2 regions of the Paraburkholderia sp. SSBN10T genome follow, and region 1 is predicted to be linked to the other one. Evidence: predicted binding sites of a transcription regulator. Region 1 holds the regulator's gene; the other holds the start of a gene.
What was found. Region 1 encodes FliA, which starts transcription of late flagellar genes. Its sites were predicted from a motif close to CTAAAGTTTNNNNNNNNNNNGCCGNTA; they were not measured.
Positions count from the first base shown of each region.

Region 2: a site for FliA is predicted at 4,138-4,164, ahead of AC1ECK_RS13350 (DUF4088 family protein). Genes of this name have one in related genera too.

Region 1 is NZ_JBWQQI010000002.1:404,513-415,399, forward strand. It holds gene flhA (flagellar biosynthesis protein FlhA) at 1-1,091, shown strand, start outside; gene flhF (flagellar biosynthesis GTPase FlhF) at 1,318-3,246, shown strand; gene AC1ECK_RS04415 (MinD/ParA family ATP-binding protein) at 3,239-4,111, shown strand; gene AC1ECK_RS04420 (RNA polymerase sigma factor FliA) at 4,139-4,873, shown strand; gene AC1ECK_RS04425 (flagella synthesis protein FlgN) at 5,084-5,527, opposite strand; gene flgM (flagellar biosynthesis anti-sigma factor FlgM) at 5,603-5,956, opposite strand; gene flgA (flagellar basal body P-ring formation chaperone FlgA) at 6,098-7,621, opposite strand; gene flgB (flagellar basal body rod protein FlgB) at 7,840-8,334, shown strand; gene flgC (flagellar basal body rod protein FlgC) at 8,442-8,867, shown strand; gene AC1ECK_RS04450 (flagellar hook assembly protein FlgD) at 8,879-9,601, shown strand; gene AC1ECK_RS04455 (flagellar hook protein FlgE) at 9,650-10,887, shown strand, end outside.
Region 2 is NZ_JBWQQI010000007.1:159,061-169,947, forward strand. It holds gene pncB (nicotinate phosphoribosyltransferase) at 1-246, opposite strand, end outside; gene fdxA (ferredoxin FdxA) at 510-833, shown strand; tRNA gene AC1ECK_RS13320 (tRNA-Asn) at 998-1,073, shown strand; tRNA gene AC1ECK_RS13325 (tRNA-Asn) at 1,133-1,208, shown strand; gene AC1ECK_RS13330 (CreA family protein) at 1,392-1,871, shown strand; gene AC1ECK_RS13335 (AraC family transcriptional regulator) at 1,943-2,770, shown strand; gene AC1ECK_RS13340 (AzlC family ABC transporter permease) at 2,992-3,657, shown strand; gene AC1ECK_RS13345 (AzlD domain-containing protein) at 3,657-3,980, shown strand; gene AC1ECK_RS13350 (DUF4088 family protein) at 4,323-5,096, shown strand; gene AC1ECK_RS13355 (hypothetical protein) at 5,176-5,616, opposite strand; gene AC1ECK_RS13360 (RNA-binding S4 domain-containing protein) at 5,940-6,158, shown strand; gene AC1ECK_RS13365 (MATE family efflux transporter) at 6,345-7,757, shown strand; gene panS (ketopantoate/pantoate/pantothenate transporter PanS) at 8,220-9,179, shown strand; gene AC1ECK_RS13375 (phospholipase D-like domain-containing protein) at 9,535-10,887, shown strand, end outside.

The DNA.
Region 1 (10,887 bases):
CCGCGGCGCTCGTCGATGTGGCGCCGGCCGCGCTCGCGCCGGTCGAGAACGCCGAGGCGAGCTGGGAAGACGTGACGATGATCGACACGCTCGGCCTCGAAGTCGGTTACCGGCTGATTCCGCTCGTCGACAAGAACTCGGACGGCGAACTGCTCAAGCGGATCAAGAGCATCCGCAAGAAGTTCGCCCAGGAAATCGGCTTCCTGCCGCCGGTGATCCACATTCGCGACAACCTGGAACTGCGGCCGAACGGCTACCGGATTGCCCTGAAGGGCGTCGAAGTAGGTGTCGGCGAGGCCTATCCGGGCCAGTGGCTGGCCATCAATCCAGGGCAGGTGAGCGCGGCGCTGCCGGGCACACCGACCCAGGACCCGGCCTTTGGCCTGCCTGCGATCTGGATCGATACCAACCTGCGCGAGCAGGCTCAGGTGTACGGCTACACGGTGGTCGATTCGAGCACGGTGGTGGCCACCCACCTGAACCATCTGGTGGTCACGCATGCCTCCGAACTGCTCGGCCGCCGCGAGATCCAGGCGCTGATCGAACGGATGCAGAAGGACACGCCGTCGCTGGTCGACGATCTGATTCCGAAGTCGCTCTCGCTCACCACGCTGCAGAAGGTGCTGCAGAACCTGCTGGAAGAAGGCGTGCCGATCCGCGACTTGCGCACGATTCTGGAAGCGCTCGCCGAACATACGCCGAAGGTCAGCGATCCGCACGAGCTGACCTCCGCCGTGCGCCTCGCGCTGGGCCGCGCGATCACCCAGCAGTGGTTCCCGGGGAGCGGCGACATGCAGGTGATGGGCCTCGATTCGAACCTCGAACGCGTGCTCTCGCAGGCGCTCTCGACCGGTGCGAACCCCGGCCTCGAACCGGGTCTCGCCCATACGCTGCTGACCGAGACGCAGAAGGCGATGACGCGCCAGCAGAACATCGGACTCGCACCGGTGCTGCTGGTGCAGCACGCGTTGCGGCCGATGCTGGCGCGCTTCCTGCGCCGCAGCCTGCCGCAGTTGAAGGTGCTGTCGTATGCGGAAGTGCCCGACACCCGCAACGTCAAGGTGGTGAACCTGATTGGCGGGCAGGGATAAGTGCGGGGGAGCGATTTGCTCCCTGTGGCCGCGGGGCGGCTCTCGTTGACGAACCGGCGCTCGAGGCGCCGGTTTGCTTTTCAGGCATCCCGCATCACCTCCATCACGCGAATTGCCTACCTTTCCAGGCTTTTATCAAGCGATCGTCGCTCGACATCTTTCGCAATAATCGATCTCAATGGAAAGCGGTATGTTGCCGGTCCGTCAACCTCATCGGGGGTCGAGCTTGAATATTCGTAAATTTGTCGGTGCTACCAGTCGCGATGCGCTGCGTCTCGTACGCGAGGCACTGGGCTCGGACGCGGTCGTGCTGTCGACCCGCACGATAGAGGACGGCACGGTCGAAATCGTTGCGCTCGCGGATAGCGATCTGGCGGCGATCACCCCGAAGGCGCGCGACGGCGCGAGCAACGCGGCAGCCAAGCCGGGCTACCCGGCAGCGGCTCCCCGCAGCACGCAGCCGATGCAGCCGAATCCGTACGCGAGCGGCATGCCGGACGTGTTTTCGTCGGTGTTCGGCGCGAGCCCGGAAGCCGGTACCGAGAGCATGTCGTCGAGCAACTCGCCGGCTCATCCTGCGGCGGTGTCCGCTGTACAGGCCGCCGTGCCGCCCGCCGCGGCAAGCGCCGCCGAACAGCCGGCCGCCGTCCCGCACCCGGCTCCGCTGTTGCCGGAAGCCGCCCACACGCCGCAAAGCAAACCTGCGCCGCAGGCCGCGTCTGTGCAAGCTGCGGCACAACCCGCCGCGCAGATCCCCCAGGTGCCGCGTTCGAGCGACGACATCCGCGCCGACGTCCTCAAGGCCGCCGGCGTCCCGCCCGCGCCGATCGCACCGATCGTCCCGTCCGCGCCGCGCACCATGGCGGAGTCGAACCCCTGGCTGATCGATCACGCCCGCAGCATCGCCGGCAAGCAGCAGGGCGCCTACAGCGCCCGCCCGTCGTCGATGACGCCGGCCGCCGCGATGGCCAAGGGCCTCGGCGCTCCGGTTGAGATTCAGGTCGGCGCCCGGCAGCCGGCGCACCACCCCGACACGCCCGAGTGGGCGCGCGAAGCCGCCCAACTGGCCGCGCGCCGCGCCTCCCAGAAGCTGAGCGCGCCGGACGAGGTCCGCGCCACGGGCAGCACCGCGGCAAGCGTCACCGAAGCCATCAAGACGCGCATGGAGCAGGTCGTCAACGAAACGGTGATGAGCGAGCTCTCCTCGATGCGCGGCATGATGGAGGAACACTTCGCCGGCCTGTTGTGGGCCGACCGCCAGCGCCGCAGCCCGGCGCGCGCCTCGCTCACCAAGCACCTGTTCGCTGCGGGCTTCTCCGCGCAACTGGTGCAGATGCTGGTCGACAACCTGCCGGCTGAGATCGACAACATGGACGGCGGGATGGACTGGGTGCGCAGCGTACTCGAGTCGAATCTGCCGGTGATGGAAAACGAAGACGCGCTGATGGAGCGCGGCGGCGTGTTCGCGCTGATGGGCCCGACGGGGGTCGGCAAGACGACCACCACCGCCAAGCTCGCCGCGCGTTGCGTGATGCGCTTCGGCGCCAGCAAGGTGGCGCTGCTCACCACCGACAGCTACCGGATCGGCGGCCATGAGCAACTGCGCATTTTCGGCAAGATCCTCGGCGTCTCGGTGCATGCGGTGAAGGACGGCGCCGATCTGCAACTGGCGCTCGCCGAGCTGCGCAACAAGCACATCGTGCTGATCGACACGATCGGCATGAGCCAGCGCGACCGCCTCGTGTCCGACCAGATCGCCATGCTGTGCCGCGCCGGACAGCCGGTGCAGCGCCTGCTGCTGCTGAACGCCACCTGCCACGGCGACACGCTCAACGAAGTCGTGCAGGCCTATCAGCGCGCGCCGGATCAGCAGGCGCTCGCCGGCTGCATCCTGACCAAGCTCGACGAAGCCACTAACCTGGGCGGCGTGCTCGACACGGTGATCCGCTACAAGCTGCCGGTGCACTACGTCTCGACCGGTCAGAAGGTGCCCGAGAACCTGTACGTCGCGACGAGGAAATTCCTGATCAAGAGCGCTTTCTGCATTCCTCGCGACAGTTCACCGTTCGTGCCGCACGACGACGATATTCCGGCTTTGCTTTCCGCACTTTCCGCACGCTCGACGGCCGAACTGCACGAGGTACGCTTTGGATAAAGTCGTCTCGGATCAGGCAGAAGGACTGCGCCGCCTGCTGGCGCGCAGCGGCTCACGCGTGCTGGCGGTGACGGGCGGCTCGATCAGCGTCGGCCGCACCACGACCGTCGTCAATCTGGCGGCCGCACTCGCTGAGCAGGGCAAAGACGTGCTCGTGATCGACGAGTGCCTTGACGATTACTCCGTGAGCGCGATGCTCGGCGGCATGCACGGCGCGGGCAATTTCGCGGCCGTGATGCGCGGCGAGATGCCGCTTGAAGCCGCCGTCGCACGTCATGCACTGGGCTTTTCAGTGCTGGCCGCCTCGCGCAGCAATCGCGAAGGCTACAGCGCGGCACAACTGGGCGCGGTGCTGACCGGACCCGCCGACGTGGTTCTGATCGACGCGCAGCTCGACGAGTTCGGCCAGCTCTCGGCATTGGCCATGCAGGCGCATGACCTGATGATCGTCACGCGTGTCGCCGCGCAGGCGATCACCGACGCGTATGCCTGCATGAAGCGCTTGCACTACGCACACGGCCTCGCGCAGTTCCGTGTGCTGGTGAATCACGTGCAGAGCGTGACGGACGCGCATACCGCGTTCGAAAACCTGGCGGGGGTGGCAGGGCGCTATCTGGCCGTGTCGCTGGAAGACGCGGGCTGTATCGCCGCCGATCCGCGCATGGCGCGGGCGCAGGAATTGTCGCGCTGCGTGGTCGACGCCTTTCCGTCGACGCCCGCCGCGCGCGATTACCGGCATCTTGCCGCCGAATTGCAGTATTGGCCGATGCGGTCAGCGATGTCGTCACGGCACCACTGGGTGGCGCCGACGACGGCAGTAACAGCGGCGCAACACGCCGACCAACCGTCTGCGCAGCTCGCCTGAAGGCGCGGCGCGGACAAGGGGAGCACGATGTACAACGCTCAGGGAAAGATTTCCCAAGCCGAGGTTCTGACGAAGTACGCGCCGCTCGTGCGGCGGCTCGGCTTGCAGCTTGTGGCCAAGATGCCGGCGAGCGTCGATCTCGACGATCTGATTCAGGCCGGCATGATCGGGCTGCTGGACGCGGCGAGCCGCTACAAGGAAGACCAGGGCGCGCAGTTCGAAACCTATGCGAGTCAGCGGATTCGCGGCGCGATGCTCGACGAGCTGCGCAGCAACGACTGGCTGCCGCGCAGCCTGCGCCGTACCTCGCGCGAGGTGGAGACGGCCGTGCATCAGGTGGAACAGACGCTCGGCCGCTCGGCGAGCGAAACCGAGATTGCGGGTCACCTGAACATGCCGCTCAACGAGTATCAGGCGATGTTGCAGGACCTGCACGGCAGCCAGTTGATCTATTACGAAGACTTCGATCGCTCCGCCGACGACGAGCCGTTCCTCGACCGTTATTGCGTCGACCACTCGGACCCGCTCTCGGCGCTGCTCGACGAAAGCCTGCGTGCGGCGCTGGTCGAGGCGATCGAGCGTCTGCCGGAGCGCGAAAAGCTGTTGATGTCGCTGTATTACGAGCGCGGCATGAACCTGCGCGAGATCGGCGCGGTGATGGAAGTCAGCGAATCGCGGGTTTGCCAGTTGCATAGCCAGGCCGTCGCGCGGCTGCGTACGCGCCTGCGCGAGATGGCGTGGGCCAAGGCCGAAGCGGAATGAATGACAGCGGTGGGCGGCTGATGGTTTAGCGTGGCTGCCGCGCATCGACCCAACGCGATTTGCGCCGTCCTTGTGACGGCGCTTTTTTTTTGCGGTGGGACCAGGCGGGGGAAGGAAAAGCGCAGAGAGGTCACGCAGAGCGATAAAGCTCGGAGCGAGAGGTAAAGCGGAGCGGGGCGCCGGCCTGGCAGCCGCCCCGCCTGGCGGCGCTTACAGCGAGCCGAATCCCGGCACGCGCCCATCGGGACCATACAGCGCGGGCTTGGGCGGACGGACCTGCAGCACGTCGAGGGCGCGCTGGTTGTAGTCCATGCGGGTTCGGATCAGTACGCCGTTGATCTTGTTCGAGCGGCGCGCGCGTTCTACGGATTGCTGCAGCAGCGACCACTGCGCGGCCAGCTTCGGATCGCCTCCGGCAGCCAGTTCGATGCCGTTCCAGCCGGCCGGCAGACCCATTTCGGCGAGCTGCGTGTCGCGGATCTTCTCCAGCGAGGCCAGCTTGCCGACCAGTTCGGTCTTCTTCTCGACGATCGGCCCCAGCATCTCGGCCGGGTCCACCTGGGTCAGCGCTTTCTGTTCGACGACGAGCACCGAGGCGAATTCCTCGATCGTCGCGTATTCGTCGATAACGGTTGCCAGCAGTGCGTCTTTCATCACAACTCGCTCTCACAGCGCCCGCGCATGACGCGTGGGCCGGTTTTCAAGGGGATCGCCTGACGGCGTCCAGCCTTAATTGCCGGTCGCCGGGGCTCTCGTTTGCAGCAGACTGCGTGTCGTTTCCAGCACGCCGTCGGCAATCTTGTTCGGGTCGATGGTCAGCGTGCCGCTCTTGATGGCCGCCTTGATCGATTCGACGTGAGCGGTGTCGATGTCTGCCGAACCCGATGCTGTCTGGTTGCGCAGATCGGACGACAAGCCCGACAGGCTCACGTTCGCGTCGCCCCCCGAGCTGGTGGCGGCTTGCACGGCGCTTCCCGTGCCTTGGGCGGTGGTAGCCGCCGGGGCCAGGCTGTCCTGCTGGGCGCGCGTGGCGCTGCCCGTCAGGCTGTCCGGCATGGTGTTGGTGGTGGAATCGATTTTCACGATTGGCTTCCTGTGCGATTTGATTCTTATAACGGCATTCAAGAATCCAAACTTTAGCGCAATCGATGTATCCGTTTGTAACGGCTTGCCCAGTCGGCTTTCCGCGTGAATCCCGCCACCACCCCCACTTTCAGGTCCGGATCACATCTGGATCTGGACCGTCGAACTGTCCTTCACGATACCCATGATGATCTGGCCGGCCGAGGTTTTCACCCTGACCGGCTGGCCGGGCGTCGCGTTACTGAGCGCGCTGCCTTCCGACGAAATCGAAAAGCCGTTGCCCTGCGCCACCACCCGCACCGTCTGGCCCGCCGTCACCTGGGCGGCGTTCTTCAACATGTCCTGACGCAGCGGCAGGCCCGCGCCCACCCGCATCAGGGTGACCGAGCCGACCGCCTGCGAGGGCGCCGTGACGATCGACGTCGGCAGCAGCGTCAGGTCGCCGTCGCGGCTCACCAGATCGGCTTCCGAGATCACTTCGCCGGGCAGCATGGCGCGGGCGGCGACATAGTAAGTGGTATGGATCGAGACCTTCGCCTGCAGCCACACCGTCCACGGATGCCCGCTCGTGCAGCGCACGCCGACCGTCGTGCGGCCCCACATGCGCGCGCCGTTCGGCATGAACGGCTGCAGCGTGGCGCAGGCCGCGAGGCCGCGCGGGAAGGCCGGCGCCACCGTCAGTTCGACGCGGCCCGGCAGGCCGGCGGCCTGCTGCTTGAGGAAATCCAATGCGGCGGCGTGGATCGCCTCGCCGTCTTGCTGGCCTTCCGGCACCGGCTGCGCGGCTAGGGCGGCTTGAGTGGCCTGAGCGGCTTGAGTGGTCTGCACCGCTTGAACTGCCTGCTTTGCCTGAACTGCTTGAGTCGCTGGAGCCACTTGAACTGCCTGAGCCGCCTGAGCCGTTTGCGACGCTGCCACGGCCCGAGCCGGCTGCGTCCGCGGATTTGCGGCCACTTGCGCGGCCTGCGCCTGACTCAGCGCCTGAATCGCCTGCGCACGCTGTGCCGCTTCGGCGAGCGCCTGCGCCTGGTTGGGCAGCGCCGCTTGAGTCTGTATTTGCGCGACGCCACGCGGCGCGGGCGCGTGGCTCGGCGCGCTGGCGCCCAGTTCGGGCGGCTCGCCGCGCGAGGCGAGACTGTCGATTTCGATGTTGCCGGACGACGCCGCGCCGGGCGCCTCGGCAGGCGCGGCATTCACGGGCCGCACCGCGCCGGCGTAGGCCGAACGCGGCGGCGTCGAACTCACGATCACCGGCATGACCTGACTCGCGGCCAGCGACGGATTCAGATTCACACGGGTCAGGCCGGCGGCGTTCGCCGGGGCGGCGGGAGCCTCGCCAGGACCCGGAATCACGATCGCGCCGCTGGCGTTCTCCAGCGCGGCAAAGCGATCGGTGACAGGCGCGGCGGGTGTTGCCGGAGCCGAAGGCGCCGCCGCGCGGGCGCTGCTGTTGCCGTTGCTGCTGGTCGCCATCTGCGTCATCCGTGCGAGATCGGCGGAATTCTGTTCGCCGGGACCGGGGATCACGATCGGTCCGCCGGCTGTCTGGGCGAGCGCCGCGGGCGCGCTCCACGCACCGGCCACCGCGCACACCAGCCAGACGGCAGTGTGACGCGCAACGATGCGGCGCAGCGGCTGCGGCACATCGAAAGTGGATCGGGACATCGCGATTCTCCAGCGTGAGGCAACGGTACGAATTGCATTCTAGTGACATGGATCGAGCCGCAAACGTTGAATAGAGGCGACCTTCCCCGGTTATTCCGACGATTGCCGCTTGCACGGCCCGCCTAAGATGCATCACATGCAAAAAGCCCTTTTGGGTGGCCGCAGGTGGAGTGCGTGCTGCAGCGCGCCAGGTGCGGGAACGTTATCCGGAGATTTCCATGCTCGACAAACTCGATGCCGAATTTGCCTTTGGCCGTCAGGCGCTCGATGTCCGCTCGTACCGGCAGGAACTGCTGTCTTCGAACATCGCGAACGCCGACACGCCGAACTACAAGGCGCGTGACGTCAATTTCTCGTCGACCCTCGCGGGCGCCTTGAGGAAGACGGACGGGACCACCGGCACGGGCGCATCGAACAACTCGACGCTGGCGCTGAGCCAGCCCGCGGGCGTGACGAGCGGCATGACGATGGCTTCGACCGAGCCGGGCCACATGGCCGGCAAGGCGAGCCTGATCGCCACGGGCGGCCCGAGCGACGACTACGGCCAGTTGCAGTACCGCATTCCGACGCAACCGGCACTCGACGGCAACACGGTGGACCTCGACGCGGAGCGCGTGCAGTTCGCCGATAACTCGCTGCATTTCGAATCGACCATGACGGAACTGTCGGGCCAGATCAAAACAATGCTGTCGGCGATCACGTCCGGCTCCTGATCGAGCCATGACGCGACGACCCGCAGACACTGGATGTAACCGCTAAAAACCACGCCCACGGGAAGTAATCACGCCGGAACTTGCCGGCACGAGAGGTCAGAGAAGCCATGCCATCGCTGATGAACATATTCACCGTCGCCGGTTCGGCCATGTCGGCCGAGTCGCAGCGGCTCAACGTGACGGCGTCGAACCTGGCGAACGCCGACAGTACGACAGGCCCCGACGGCAAGCCGTACAAGGCCAAGCAGGTGGTGTTCGCGGTCAACCCGATCGGCGGCGCGCGTTCCGCGTCCGGCCAGCAGGTGGGCGGCGTGCAGGTGACCGGCGTGGTGGACGACCCGTCGCCGATGAAAACCACCTACGACCCGGGCAACCCCGCGGCCGACGCGAACGGCTACGTCACGATGCCGAACGTCGACCCGGTGGAAGAAATGGTCAACATGATCTCGGCGTCGCGCGCGTACCAGGCGAACGTCGAAACCCTGAACACGGCAAAGCAGTTGATGCTGAAAACTCTCACGATCGGAACCTGAGGAGCACTTCCTTGACCAGCTCAACCACAATCGGCAACAGCGGGACGACGGTCTCGAAGACGCTGCTCGATACGATGAACGGCACGAACTCGGCGACCAGCGCGTCGAGCAGTTCGGGCAGCAGTTCAGCCAATTCGGGTTCGTCGTTGCAAAACACCTTCCTGCAACTGCTCGTCACGCAGTTGCAGAACCAGGATCCGACCAACCCGATGGACAGCTCGCAGATGACCTCGCAGCTCGCGCAGATCAACACCGTGACCGGCATCAGCCAGTTGAACACCTCGCTGACCTCGCTGGCGACGCAGCTCAATGCGGGCCAGACCTCGCAGGCGGCGCTGCTGATCGGTTCGAGCGTGCTGGCCCCGGGCAGCTCCATTACCGTGGCGAGCGGCAAGACCACCGAGTTCGGCGTGCAGCTCGCCAACGCGGCGTCCGACATGAAGGTCAACGTCGTCAACTCGGCCGGCAAGATCGTCAACACGATCGACCTGGGCGCACAGCCGGCGGGCACCGTGCCGGTCTCCTGGACGCCGGTCGATTCGACGGGCGCCACGCTGCCGGACGGCACCTACACGATCACCGCGACCGGCACCGTGAACGGCGCCGCGGGCACCGGCACCACGCTGACCGCCGGCACTGTCGAGAGCGTCGTGCAGGGTACGGGCGGCGCACCGAGTCTCGTGCTGTCGAATGGCAATACGGTTGCCCTGACCTCGGTCGCGGCAGTCCTCTAAAGCAACCAGTTCAACCGATTTACGACATTCCCCGGAACGGAGACCGTCATGGGTTATCAGCAAGGTTTGAGCGGCCTGTCGGCTGCATCGAGTGATCTCAACGTGATTGGCAACAACATTGCCAACGCGGACACGATCGGCTTCAAGAGCGGCACCGCGGTGTTCGCCGATATGTATGCGAATTCGGTGGCGACGGCCGTCAACAACCAGGTCGGCATCGGCACGCAGCTCGCGGAAGTGCAGCAGCAGTTCTCGCAAGGCACGATCAATACGACCAATCAGGCGCTCGACGTCGCGATCAACGGCAACGGCTTCTTCCAGATGTCGAACAACGGCGCGCTGACGTATTCGCGTAACGGCGTGTTCCAGTTGAACAGCAGCGGTCAGATCGTCAATGCCCAGGGGCTGCAGTTGATGGGTTATGCGGCGAATTCCAGCGGCATCATCAACAGCGCGCAGACGGTGCCGCTGACCGTGCCGACCACCAATATCGCGCCGACGCCCACCACCAGCATTTCCGCGCAGCTCAACCTGAATGCGCAGGATGCGCTGATGCTGGGCACGCCGAAGGCGGTAGTCACAACGACGGGCTCGCTCGCGAGCAGCGGCGCGACGATTACGACCGCTTCGGCCGGCACGAATGCCGACAGCTACACGGTCAACTTTACGAGCCCGACCTCGTACACGGTCACCAACACCACGACGGGCACGACGGGCGCAGCGACCACCTACACGGCAGGCACTGCGATCACGCTTGGCACGGGTGAAGAAGTCACGCTGACCGGCACGCCGGTCGCAGGCGATTCGGTCGCGATTACGCCGACCCCGACCACCTTCGACGCGACCAATTCGTCGACCTACAACTACTCGACCTCGACCCAGGTGTACGACTCGCTGGGCGGCTCGCAGACCGTGAACATGTACTTCGCGAAGACGGGTTCCGGCGCATGGGACGTCTATGCGGGCGTCTCGGGCGGCACGGCAAGCCTGATCGGTACGGCGAGCTTCAGCACCTCCGGCGCACTGAGCGGCGTCACCAGCGTGTCGCCGACGACCACCTCGGACGCGTTCGCTTTCACGATCCCGAACACCGACGGCTCAGGCACGCCGCAGAGCCTCACGCTGAGCATCGCCGGCACCACCCAGTACGGCAGCACGGACGGCGTCAACAACCTGACGCAGAACGGCTTCGCCGCGGGCCAGCTGACGAACTTCACGGTCGGCACCAACGGCATACTGACCGGCAACTATACGAACGGTCAGACGTCCTCGCTCGGTCAGATCGT
Region 2 (10,887 bases), on a different contig from region 1:
GAACTCGATGAAATCGCCCTTGATGAAGCGCATGCGCCGCAGGTAGTCGAGCTCGTCGTCGGTGAAGCGCAGCTCGCACAGCTTGCGCACTTCGTCGCGAATCTCGTCGATATACGGCACGAGATCGACATTCTGGGTCCGGCAGCGGAAGCGGTATTCCACGCTCGCGGCAGGGAAATGATGCAGAACGACCTGCATCATCGTGAACTTGTACAGATCAGTATCGAGCAGCGAAGTAATAATCATGATGGTGCGAACCGGACTGCAGCTAAAACGGAAGGCCCGACAGGGCCCATGCGCCTGCGGCACGCCCCGGCGCGCCGACCGTACGCATGTTACCCGAATGCGCACGGCTGTACGGCGCTGACGGGCTTGCCCGCGGGACCATAAACTAATCACGAAAACGTCTAAACCGGGCGGCTGGCTCCTGCATATGCCACTTGACGTTACGTTACAATACCGCTTTTGGCGTTTCGCCTCCCCCGATACCGCATGCAGGAGCTGCCTGAATGACTCACGTTGTGACCGAAAGCTGCATCAAGTGCCGCTATACCGATTGCGTCGATGTGTGCCCGGTGGACTGCTTTCGCGAAGGTCCCAACTTCCTCGCGATCGACCCCGATGAGTGCATCGACTGTGCTGTGTGCGTCGCCGAATGTCCGGTGAACGCCATCTACGCCGAAGAAGACGTGCCGGGCGACCAGCAGGAATTCATCGCGCTGAACGCCGATCTTGCCAAGAACTGGCCGAGCATCACCAAGACCAAGGCCCCGCTGCCCGAGGCCGACGAGTTCAAGGACGTGAAGGAAAAGCTGGCCCTGCTGGCTCGCTGAGCGCCCAGGGGGTGCTGACGGCCGGCCAGACGCACGCTGCGGCGGCGTCCCGGCTCAGTGATGGACCATCCCGGCTCAACCGGTTCGAATGAATTCGACATGAGTCCGGGGTATTGACAGGCCTTGGAGCACCCCCTACAATTTTGCTTCTCTGCTGTTGTTGTTCCCCGATAGCTCAGTCGGTAGAGCGCCGGACTGTTAATCCGTAGGTCCCTGGTTCGAGCCCAGGTCGGGGAGCCAAGAATTGCAAAGGCCCGTTAACCAAAACGGGCTTTTTTATGTAAAGGTTGTATTGCTGTTCCTCGATAGCTCAGTCGGTAGAGCGCCGGACTGTTAATCCGTAGGTCCCTGGTTCGAGCCCAGGTCGAGGAGCCAAAGAATTCGAAGGCCCGCATCCGTGCGGGCCTTTTTGTTTTTGCGCTTCCTGCGCCAGCACGCGCGAGGCGAGCACTCTCCTCTTCAGCCCGCTGTCTCGCGGACTGTCCCAGCGGCACCCACCCGCGTCATGCTTGCCGTTATACGATGACGTTTTCCCTTCGCGATCATTCCGCTCTACCGATGAACTCCATCCTGTTGCGTGTCACGTTTGCCCTTGCCGCCACGGCCTTGCTCAATCCACTCGCACATAGCGAGGAAGTGGGCAGCGTCAACACCAATTTCCACGTGACCGGCTCAGATCGCGTAGTGGTCGAGGCCTACGACGACCCGCTCGTTCAGGGCGTCACCTGCTATGTGTCACGGGCCCGCACCGGCGGCATCAAAGGCACGCTCGGCATTGCGGAAGATCCGACCGAGGCGTCGATCGCCTGCCGCCAGGTCGGCGCCATCAAGTTCACCGGGCCGCTCAAGCAGCAATCCGACGTGTTCTCCGTCAGCATGTCGCTGATCTTCAAGACCCTGCATGTGGTGCGCATCGTCGATCCGAAGCGCAATGCGCTGATCTATCTGACCTACAGCGATCGCGTCGCCAGCGGCAGCGCGAAAAACAGCGTGAGCGCCGTGTCGATGCCGGCCGGCACCACCATCCCGCTCCGCTAAAAGCCGCTCGTGCGGCGACACCCGGAACACCCGCTCCGCGCTAAACTGGCAGGCCGAGCTCGAGTTTCATCATGACCGTGACCCGTTTCCGCGATTCCGCCCGCTACTGGCGCACGCCGCTGTTGCCCGGCGCGGATCTGCTCACGGCCGAATATCACGATCACGAGTTCTCGCCGCACTGGCACGACGCGTACACGATTCCCGTGATCGTCGCGGGCGCCGAGGGCTATCGCTATCTGGGCACGGACTACATCGCCGAAGCGGGCAGCGTGCCGATCATCAACCCGGGCGAGCTGCACACGGGCGCACGGGCCATCGAGGAAGGCTGGCGCTATCGCGTGCTGTATGCGCCGGTGGATTTCACCCAGCAGCTCGCCAACGATGTCGCGGGTCAACCTCAAGCGCTGCCGTGGTTCGAACCCGGCGTGATCCGCGATCTCGACCTCGCCCAGCGGCTCGCGCGGGCGCACCGCCTGCTCGAAGCACAAGCCGATCCGCTCGCGGCCGAGGCCGCGATGCTCGACGCCCTCTCGACACTGCTCGTGCGCTATTCGGGCAACCAGACGAAGCCCGCGCGGCTCGCCGCCGACGACACGCGTGTAGCCAGCATGAAAGAGCGCCTGACCGGCGACCTCGCCGCCCCGCTGCAACTGGCCGAACTGGCGGGCGCCGTCGGCTTGTCGCCATTCCATGCCGCGCGCCTGTTCGCCCAGGCCACCGGTTTGCCGCCGCACGCGTGGCGCAATCAGGTCCGGCTGCAACGCGCACTCGCGCCCTTGCGCGCGGGCGTCTCCGTCACCGAGGTGGCGGCGGCCAGCGGCTTCACCGATCAAAGCCATTTCACCCGGCACTTCCGGCGCATGTTCGGGGTGCCGCCGGGACGCTGGCAGTCGGCCTGAACGAAGAGCCGCGCAAGCGCCCCGCGCGAGCCACCCAGCCACAACCGGCGCAGACGCCCCGACGCCGAACCAGGCCGCCCTTTCATCCCACCGCAAGAACGTACAAGCCCTTCATACCCCGCCGCCGTTATGCTCGGTGGACCAAGGAGGCAAGATTGACTGATCCCAAGCACCCGGCCCGATTCGCCGAACTCACCGCCGGCGCGCGCGACATCATCCCGATGATGGTCGGCGCAGCGCCGTTCGGCGTGATTTTCGGCACACTCGTCACGTCCGGCCCGCTGCACCTGTGGCACGGGCAATTGATGTCGCTCGTCGTGTTCGCCGGCTCGGCGCAGTTCATCGCGCTTGGCCTGATTGCCAGCCACGCGAGCTTTGCGGTGGTGTGGGCCACCACGCTCGTCGTCAACCTGCGCCATGTGCTGTATAGCGCCACGCTCGCGCCGTACGTCTCGCATTTGCCGCTGCGCTGGCGCCTGGCGCTCGGCGGCGTGCTCACCGACGAAGTCTTCGCGGTCGCCTGGGCACACTACCGGCACCACCCTCCCGGCTCGGTAAGCCCGTACTACTTCCTCGGCGCGGGCCTCGCCATGTACCTCAACTGGCAGATCTGGACGGTGGCCGGCCTGCTGTTCGGCGCGGCATTCCCTGGACTGCAGTCGCTCGGGCTCGATTTCGCCATGGTCGCCACTTTTATCGCGATCGTCGTGCCGCAGCTCGTCGCGCTGCGCTATTTCGCCGCCGCCGTCACGGCCGGCGCACTGGCGTTCTTCTGGCAGGCGTGGCCGTACAAGCTGGGCCTGCTCGCTGCCGTGCTGGCGGGGGTCATGGTCGGCGTGCTGCTGTCGCGTCCCAGCCCGCAGCGGCGCACCGTGGAGGTGACCTAATGAACTATGTCGCGCTGATCCTCGGCATGGCGCTGATCACGTGGATGATCCGCGCGGCCGTGTTCGTGCTGGGCGACCGGCTGGTGTTCCCGCCGCTCGTGCGCACCGCCCTCGGGTTCGTGCCGGTGACGGTGCTGACCGCCCTGATCGTGCCGATGGCCGTGTCGCCCCACGGCGGCGGCGCCGAGCTGACCTGGCGTAACCCGCAACTGGTCGGCGCGCTCGCTGCGGTTGCAGTCAGCGCCCTGACGCGCCGGCCGCTCCTGACTATCGCCGTCGGCCTCACGGTCTTTTTCGTCTGGCAAGGCGTCGTGCTCAAATAGAGCCCCTCGAGTGTGTCGACTGGAGTGAGCGCCTTAGCGCTTACTCTGGTCCCATAGCCCTGACTCCAATCCCATACAAGACGGTTGCCGAGCGGCGCTCTCAGCCTTGTGCAGCGCCGCAAGCGGCGCCGCCCCCGCGGCAAAAACACGCCGCGCCCTCAAGTTTTACCCTGGTTCGCCGTTATGCAGTCGAGGTCCGCTCGTCGGGAAGCGACTCCCGCTGGTTACGCGGCAACAAGCAGGATCAACCGCGTCGAGCATCGATGCCGCCCTGTCACGGGGGCTGTTCGCAGAAGGCGGCACTTTTGCGGTGCAACGCGGGAGGACCAAACGGGATAAGACATGGGTCAAATAACCCTTTCACTCAAAGACGAAACCGTCGCCAATTTGCGCAAGGATTTCGACGCTTTTTTGCGCGTCTCGCTCAAGCTCGACCCGCAATTCGCCACGCCGTCGTTTGAGGACTTTCTGCGCGCCAAGCTGCTCGACAACATGGTGCCGCTCACCGAGCACGCGGTGAAGCGGATGTTGCAGGGCGGCCAGTACGCGTGGGCCAAACGCACGCTGGACAAGGAATTCCCGGATGTGGTCGCGATCCTGATGCAGCAGGCGACCGAATTTGGCTTTGGCTTCGCGTCGCGCTCCGAATGGACGCCCGAGGAGCTCGCGAAGCAGTGCCACGACTGGGCGGCCGCGATCGTCAAGGAATCGGAGGGCGATGCCTCGCTGGTGGACCCGCTCGCGGCCCAGATCAAAGGTGCGGCTCAGGACATCCAGACCCTGGAAGAATTGATGCAGACGCCGGCGTGGCGCCTCGTCGAATCGCTGCGGCAGCGGGTGTATGAAGCAAAGGTGGCCTGCGAGACCAGCATCGGCAGCACGGCGCGCGAAAAACTCGGCGAACTGCGCGGCTTGCTGCGCCTCGGCATCTCTCACGGCTCGTTCCAGAAACAGGAAGCGCAGCAGATCATGGAATATCTGCGCCTGCTAAAGCCGGAAATCTTCGTGGAAGAGCCATACGATATCTTCTCGCGGCTCGCCGCATGGCTGCGCAACTTCTTCACGCCGCTTCCGCGGCAGCAGGCGCCGCAGCAACAACCCCGCCAGTCGCGTTAGGCGGCGCGGCGTCGGGCCGCGCCTGATTGACCGGGAGACCGGGAACGGCAGGCGAACCCGCCGTCCAGGCGTGCCATGCTTAGTGCTTGACGTCCGAACTGTCGTCCTGAGCCGGTGTCTGGCCCTGCATGTTCATCTTCATTTCGTTGTTGGCGGTTTGCTTGTCAGCCTTGCGGTTCAGCTTGGCGTCGCGGACCTGCTCCTTGTACTGCGCCTTGGCCGCAGACTGCTGTTCCTTCAATTGCGCCGTCGACGCCTTCTTCGAGGCGCGATACTCGGCATTAGCCTTCGCGTCGGCATCGCGCTTTTGCACCAGCGGATCGGTCGAAGCCGGTGCCGTCAGGCGCTGCGGAGCCGGCTGGACGCCTTGCGCAGCCGGGGCTGCGGTGTCGGCGCCCGGCGCTGTCATCTGCTGACCGGCCGCAGCGGCATCCGGTTGCGCAGTGGTCTGCGCAACCGCGCCGGTAGCGGCAAAAGCGGTCAGGGCGGTACCGATCAGAAGCGAACGAATCTGAGTCATAGAGCTATCCTCTCTGAAATTGTTGTCGGGACAAGGGTGCAAGCGCTTAGGGGCTGATGCAGTGCTGCAGCGGCGGGCCGCCGTCGGCGCTGCACCGGTTGCCTTGCACCCGGTCTGCTGTCACCCGCCGCTTTATGCAGCAGGTGTTCTACAGACCGTCACTTTACGAGTGAGGTTCTCGACAAACGCCCCCCGTTACGCAACGTTTCTTTTTCTAACAACGAGATAACATTTACCTTCAGTTATCCCCTTCCTCCTTGAATGGGCCTGCAGGCGGGCTTCTGGCTTATCATGCGAACCCCGTTACTCCTGCCGCAATCGCCATGCCTAATCTCGATTTCACGCTGACCGGCGACTACGTCGAACTGCACAATCTCCTGAAAATAACGGGTCTGGCCGATAGCGGCGGCTCCGCCAAGCTGATGGTCGCCTCGGGCGCCGTGACTGTGGACGGTCAGGTCGAACTGCGTAAAACCTGCAAAATACGCGCGGGCCAAGTCGTTCTGCTTGGCGACACGCGAATCGCCGTGCACGAGGCCTAGCACCGCAGCAGTGCACTGTGCGCCCGGCGCCCTTATTGCCCTTGCCGCCGCCACGCCGCCTTCCTGCCGGTTCGGCAAAAATCCGCACCAAAAATGTGCTTACAGATCGACAACAGCACGCCTACACAATAAGCTGTCTGTTTTGACAGAAAACGCCGCGGGCGCCGCCCGCATCGTGTCCCGTTCATGACCCAATCCGGCCTCTCCCGGGTGGCCGCCCCGCCGCCTACCCTCTCGCGCCACGCTGCCGACACCGCCCGCCTCGCCGCCCCGCTCGCCATCGCCCAACTGTCGCAGATGGCAATGGGCGTCACCGATACGATCCTGCTCGGCTCGCTCGGCCCCGATGCGCTGGCGGCCGGTGGCCTCGGCGCCAACCTGTTCTTCGTGGTCGTCACGTTGCTGCAGGGCGTGCTGACCTCGGTGAGCGTCAGCGTCTCGCACGCCCGTGGCGCCCAGGCCGAGGACCGCGTGCCGCACATCTACTGGACCGGCTTCGTGATGTCGGTGCTGCTGTCGATTCCCGCCTTCGCGCTGCTATCGTTTGCCGCGCCGATCCTGCTCGCCTTCGGCGAACCGGCGCCGCTCGCGCACAACGTCGGCGAGTACGCCTCCGTGCTGCGCTGGGGCGCGCTCGGCAGCCTGATCGGCATCGGCCTGATGCGCTCGTTCCTGCCGGCCATCGGCGCGGCGAAGCGGTTGCTGTGGGTGTCGCTGGCGGGCGTTTTCGTCAACGGTTTCCTGAACTACGGCCTGATTCACGGCGCGTACGGCCTGCCGCGCCTCGGCTTTCTCGGCTCGGCATGCGCCACCACGATCACGGTCTGGATGACGGCGCTGGTGCTGATGGCATGGCTGCATCTGCGGCCACGCTATCGCCATTTCGTCACGGCAACGCGGCCGAAATTGCCGTTGATGGGCGAGCTGTTCGGCATCGGCTGGCCGGTCGCGATCACCTATGGCGTCGAATCCACGCTGTTCCTGGCCACCGGCCTGATGGTCGGCCTGCTCGGCGAAGCCCAACTCGCGGCGCACCAGATTGCGCTGAACGTCGCCTCAGTCGCCTTCATGGTGCCGCTCGCGATCGGCCAGGCGGCCAACGTGCGGGTCGGCTACTGGTCGGGCGCCGGGCAGCCGCTCGCGGCACGGCACGCCGGTTTCGTCGCGATTGCGCTCGGCGTGGCCTTCATGTCGCTGTCGGGACTCGTGCTGATCCTCGCGCCGCACTGGATCGTCGGCCTCTATCTGCATCTGGACGATCCCGCCAACGCGGCCACGGTCGCACTCGCCAGTTCGCTGCTCGGCGTGGCGGCCGTCTTCCAGATTGTCGACGGCATGCAGACGGTCGGCTCCGGTTGCCTGCGCGGCCTGAAGGACACCCGCGTGCCGATGCTGGCCGCGGCGTTCGGTTACTGGGGCATCGGCTTTCCGACCGGCTACACGCTGGCGTTTCACTTCGCGCTGGGCACCAGCGGTTTGTGGTGGGGTCTCGCGGCCGGTCTAGCGAGCGTCGCGCTGCTGATGACGCTGCGTTTCCACAAGCTCAGCCTGCGCCGCGTGCCGCCCGCGCCCCCGTCCGTCTCGCGGCCCTCGGCATGACGCAGGCCGAGGCGCCTGGCTGCGTCGTTGCCGCACAGTCCAACCCGGCGAGCTAAGCAAAGCAGGTATCGTTAGTTGGTGCGCGCCACGCTGCGCGATACGATAAAGCCGTCTTCCTGACACTCCTTCCTCTGACGGGGAACGAAACTGGGTTTGAGCCCGCGCACTGCGCGGGTTCTTTTTTTCCGGCTTCGCTTCAAGTGCCGGCAACGCGTTCGCGCGGACGGTAAAATACGCGCCGGTTGCCTCACAGACCCACCCCGGTCGTCCCGCTTGCCACCACGGCCCGCCGCGTCCCATAAGGGCGCGCACCGCCTCACGGCCAGTGATCCGCTGCCCATCGTTCGCCGCACCGCGTGCCGAACCACGGGCTGCGGCGTCGGCGCAGAGCCGCCGCCGCAGCCTTGCCGGCATGCACACGCGCGCATCGCCATTCAAAAACAGAACCAAGGACCTCCTGACATGCTTGCCCGGGTTACCCGTCTCTTTCCGCTGTGGGCCGTGCTGGTCTCGCTCGCCGCCTATTTCTCGCCGGCCTCGTTCAGCCCTATCGCGCCGCACGTCACCACGCTCTTGACGATCATCATGCTGGCGATGGGCGTCACCCTGTCCGTCGACGATTTCAAGCGCGTCTTCACGCGACCCGCGCCGGTCGTCGCCGGCATCGTGCTGCACTACCTGGTGATGCCGCTTGCGGCATGGGCGATCGCCAAGGTGCTGCACATGCCGCCGGATCTCACGGCCGGCATGGTGCTGGTGGGCAGCGTCGCGAGCGGCACCGCGTCGAACGTCATGATCTATCTGGCGCGCGGCGACGTGGCGCTGTCTGTCACGATCAGCGCGCTGTCGACGCTGGTCGGGGTGTTCGCCACGCCCTTGCTCACGCGACTCTATGTCGACGCGTCGATCGCCGTCGATGTGCACGGCATGCTGATGAGCATTCTGCAGATCGTCGCGCTGCCGATCGTCGTGGGTCTCGTGATCAATCATCTGTTCGGCAAGCTGGTGCGCGCGGTCGAGCCCATTTTGCCGCTGGTCTCGATGATCGCCATTTTGCTGATCATCGCGGCGGTCGTGGGCGGCACGCAGAAGAGCATTGCCTCGGTCGGTCTCGTGGTGATGCTCGGCGTCGTGCTGCACAACGGCATCGGCCTGCTCGGCGGGTACTGGGGCGGCCGGCTGCTCGGTTTCGACGAAGCCGTGTGCCGCACGCTCGCCATCGAAGTCGGCATGCAGAACTCCGGTCTTGCCGCCACACTGGGCAAGCTGTATTTCTCGCCGCTCACTGCCTTGCCGGGCGCCTTGTTCTCCGTGTGGCACAACCTCTCGGGGTCGCTGCTGGCCGGTTACTGGGCCGGCCGCCCCGCCAGAGGCTCCACGCATCCGGATGGCGCAGTCGCGTTCAAGGCCGAACGCGGTTGATGCGCAGTTGATTCAAGGTTGATGCACGGCTGATGTCACGCCGCGCGCTCGTCGGCGACGGGAGCGCGGCGATCTGCACAGCAATCCGTTTCTCCGCGGGTGTTTCCATCGAACGCATTGTTCGCATAACGAATGATCCGGTTCGTACCGCCAGGACGGAAGGCCTGCACCGGCCAGCCCGGCCCGCTGACGGCCTCGTCTGCACTCACTCGGCCGGCATCCACGCGACCTGCGCTCGTCGCGAACCTGTCCGGTCAATTCCCCTTAGAATGCGTTGCTCGACAGAGCACAGATGCATCGGCCGCGTACCTTTAGCGTTCAGGCGTGCGCAAACCGAATCCAGCGGAGAAATAGCGTGCCGACGTACGACAGCAACAGCATCGCGTCGCAAGATCATCAGGCAACCGCAGAGATGGCAACGGCCGCGCGCCATTGCGCGCGCACGCTCTCCAGCACCAACATCGGCATCGGCATCGGCATCGGCATCGGCATCGGCAAGCGTTGCCTGGTTCTATACGCATTAGCGGCAGTTCTAACCGCCTGCGCCAGCAGGCCGCCGGCGGCCGCGTTCGATCGTCCGGTCACCCATGCGCTGCCGGCCCTCACGACGACCGCGCTCGGTACCGCTCTCGCCCCCATCGAGCAGGCGCACCCTGGCGAATCGGGCTTTCGCGTGCTCTCCAACGGCACCGAAGCGCTGCAAATGCGCATTGCCCTTGCCCGCGCCGCGACCAGAACGCTCGACATGCAGTACTACATCGCCAACGAGGACACCACCGGCAAACTGCTGCTAGGCGCCGCGCTCTACGCGGCCGATCACGGCGTGCGGGTGCGCATGCTGGTCGACGATCTGAATTTCAAGGACATCGACGACGTCATGGCCAGTCTCAACTCGCATCCGAATATCGAGGTCCGCGTCTTCAATCCGTTCGGCAGCACGCATCGCAGCGTGTTCGAGCGCACCACCAATCTGTTCACGAAGCTCGACCAGTTCACGCGCCGCATGCACAACAAGGCGATGATCGCGGACAACCAGGTGGCGATAGTCGGTGGGCGCAACCTCGGCGACGAATATTTCAGCGCGAGCCCGACGCTGCAGTTCCGCGATCTCGACGTGCTGGCAGCCGGCCCGATCACCGCGGACATCTCGGCGAGTTTCGACGAGTACTGGAACAGCAGCGGCGCGTATCCGTTGCGTGCGCTGAACCATCAGCGCTTCTCGCCGCAGGAACTGGACGCCACGCGCGACGCCTTGCGGGCGCACTGGCGCGCCACCGCCGATCCGTACAACGCGAAGCCGCTCAATGCGACGCCGCTCGCCACGCAGATCGCCAACGGTCAGCTCGGCCTCACCTGGGCCCCGGCGGAGTTCAAAGCCGACACGCCAGGCAAGATCGACCAGCCATCGCCCGATTATGTGAGCCCGCCGATGCAGCGGCTCGTCGAATTGACGAAGGACGCGCAGACAGAATTTCTCGTGATATCGCCCTACTTCGTGCCGCACGATGCCGGCGTGCAAGCGCTTGCGCAACTCACGCAGCGCGGCGTACGGGTGGCGGTTCTGACCAATTCGCTCGCCGCCACCGACGCCATTGCCGTGCAGGCCGGCTACAGCCCGTACCGCGTGCCGCTGTTGCAACACGGTGTGGAGCTTTACGAGTTCAAGCCGGAACAACGCAGCGCACGCGTCTCGGTCGGGGGCTCGAGT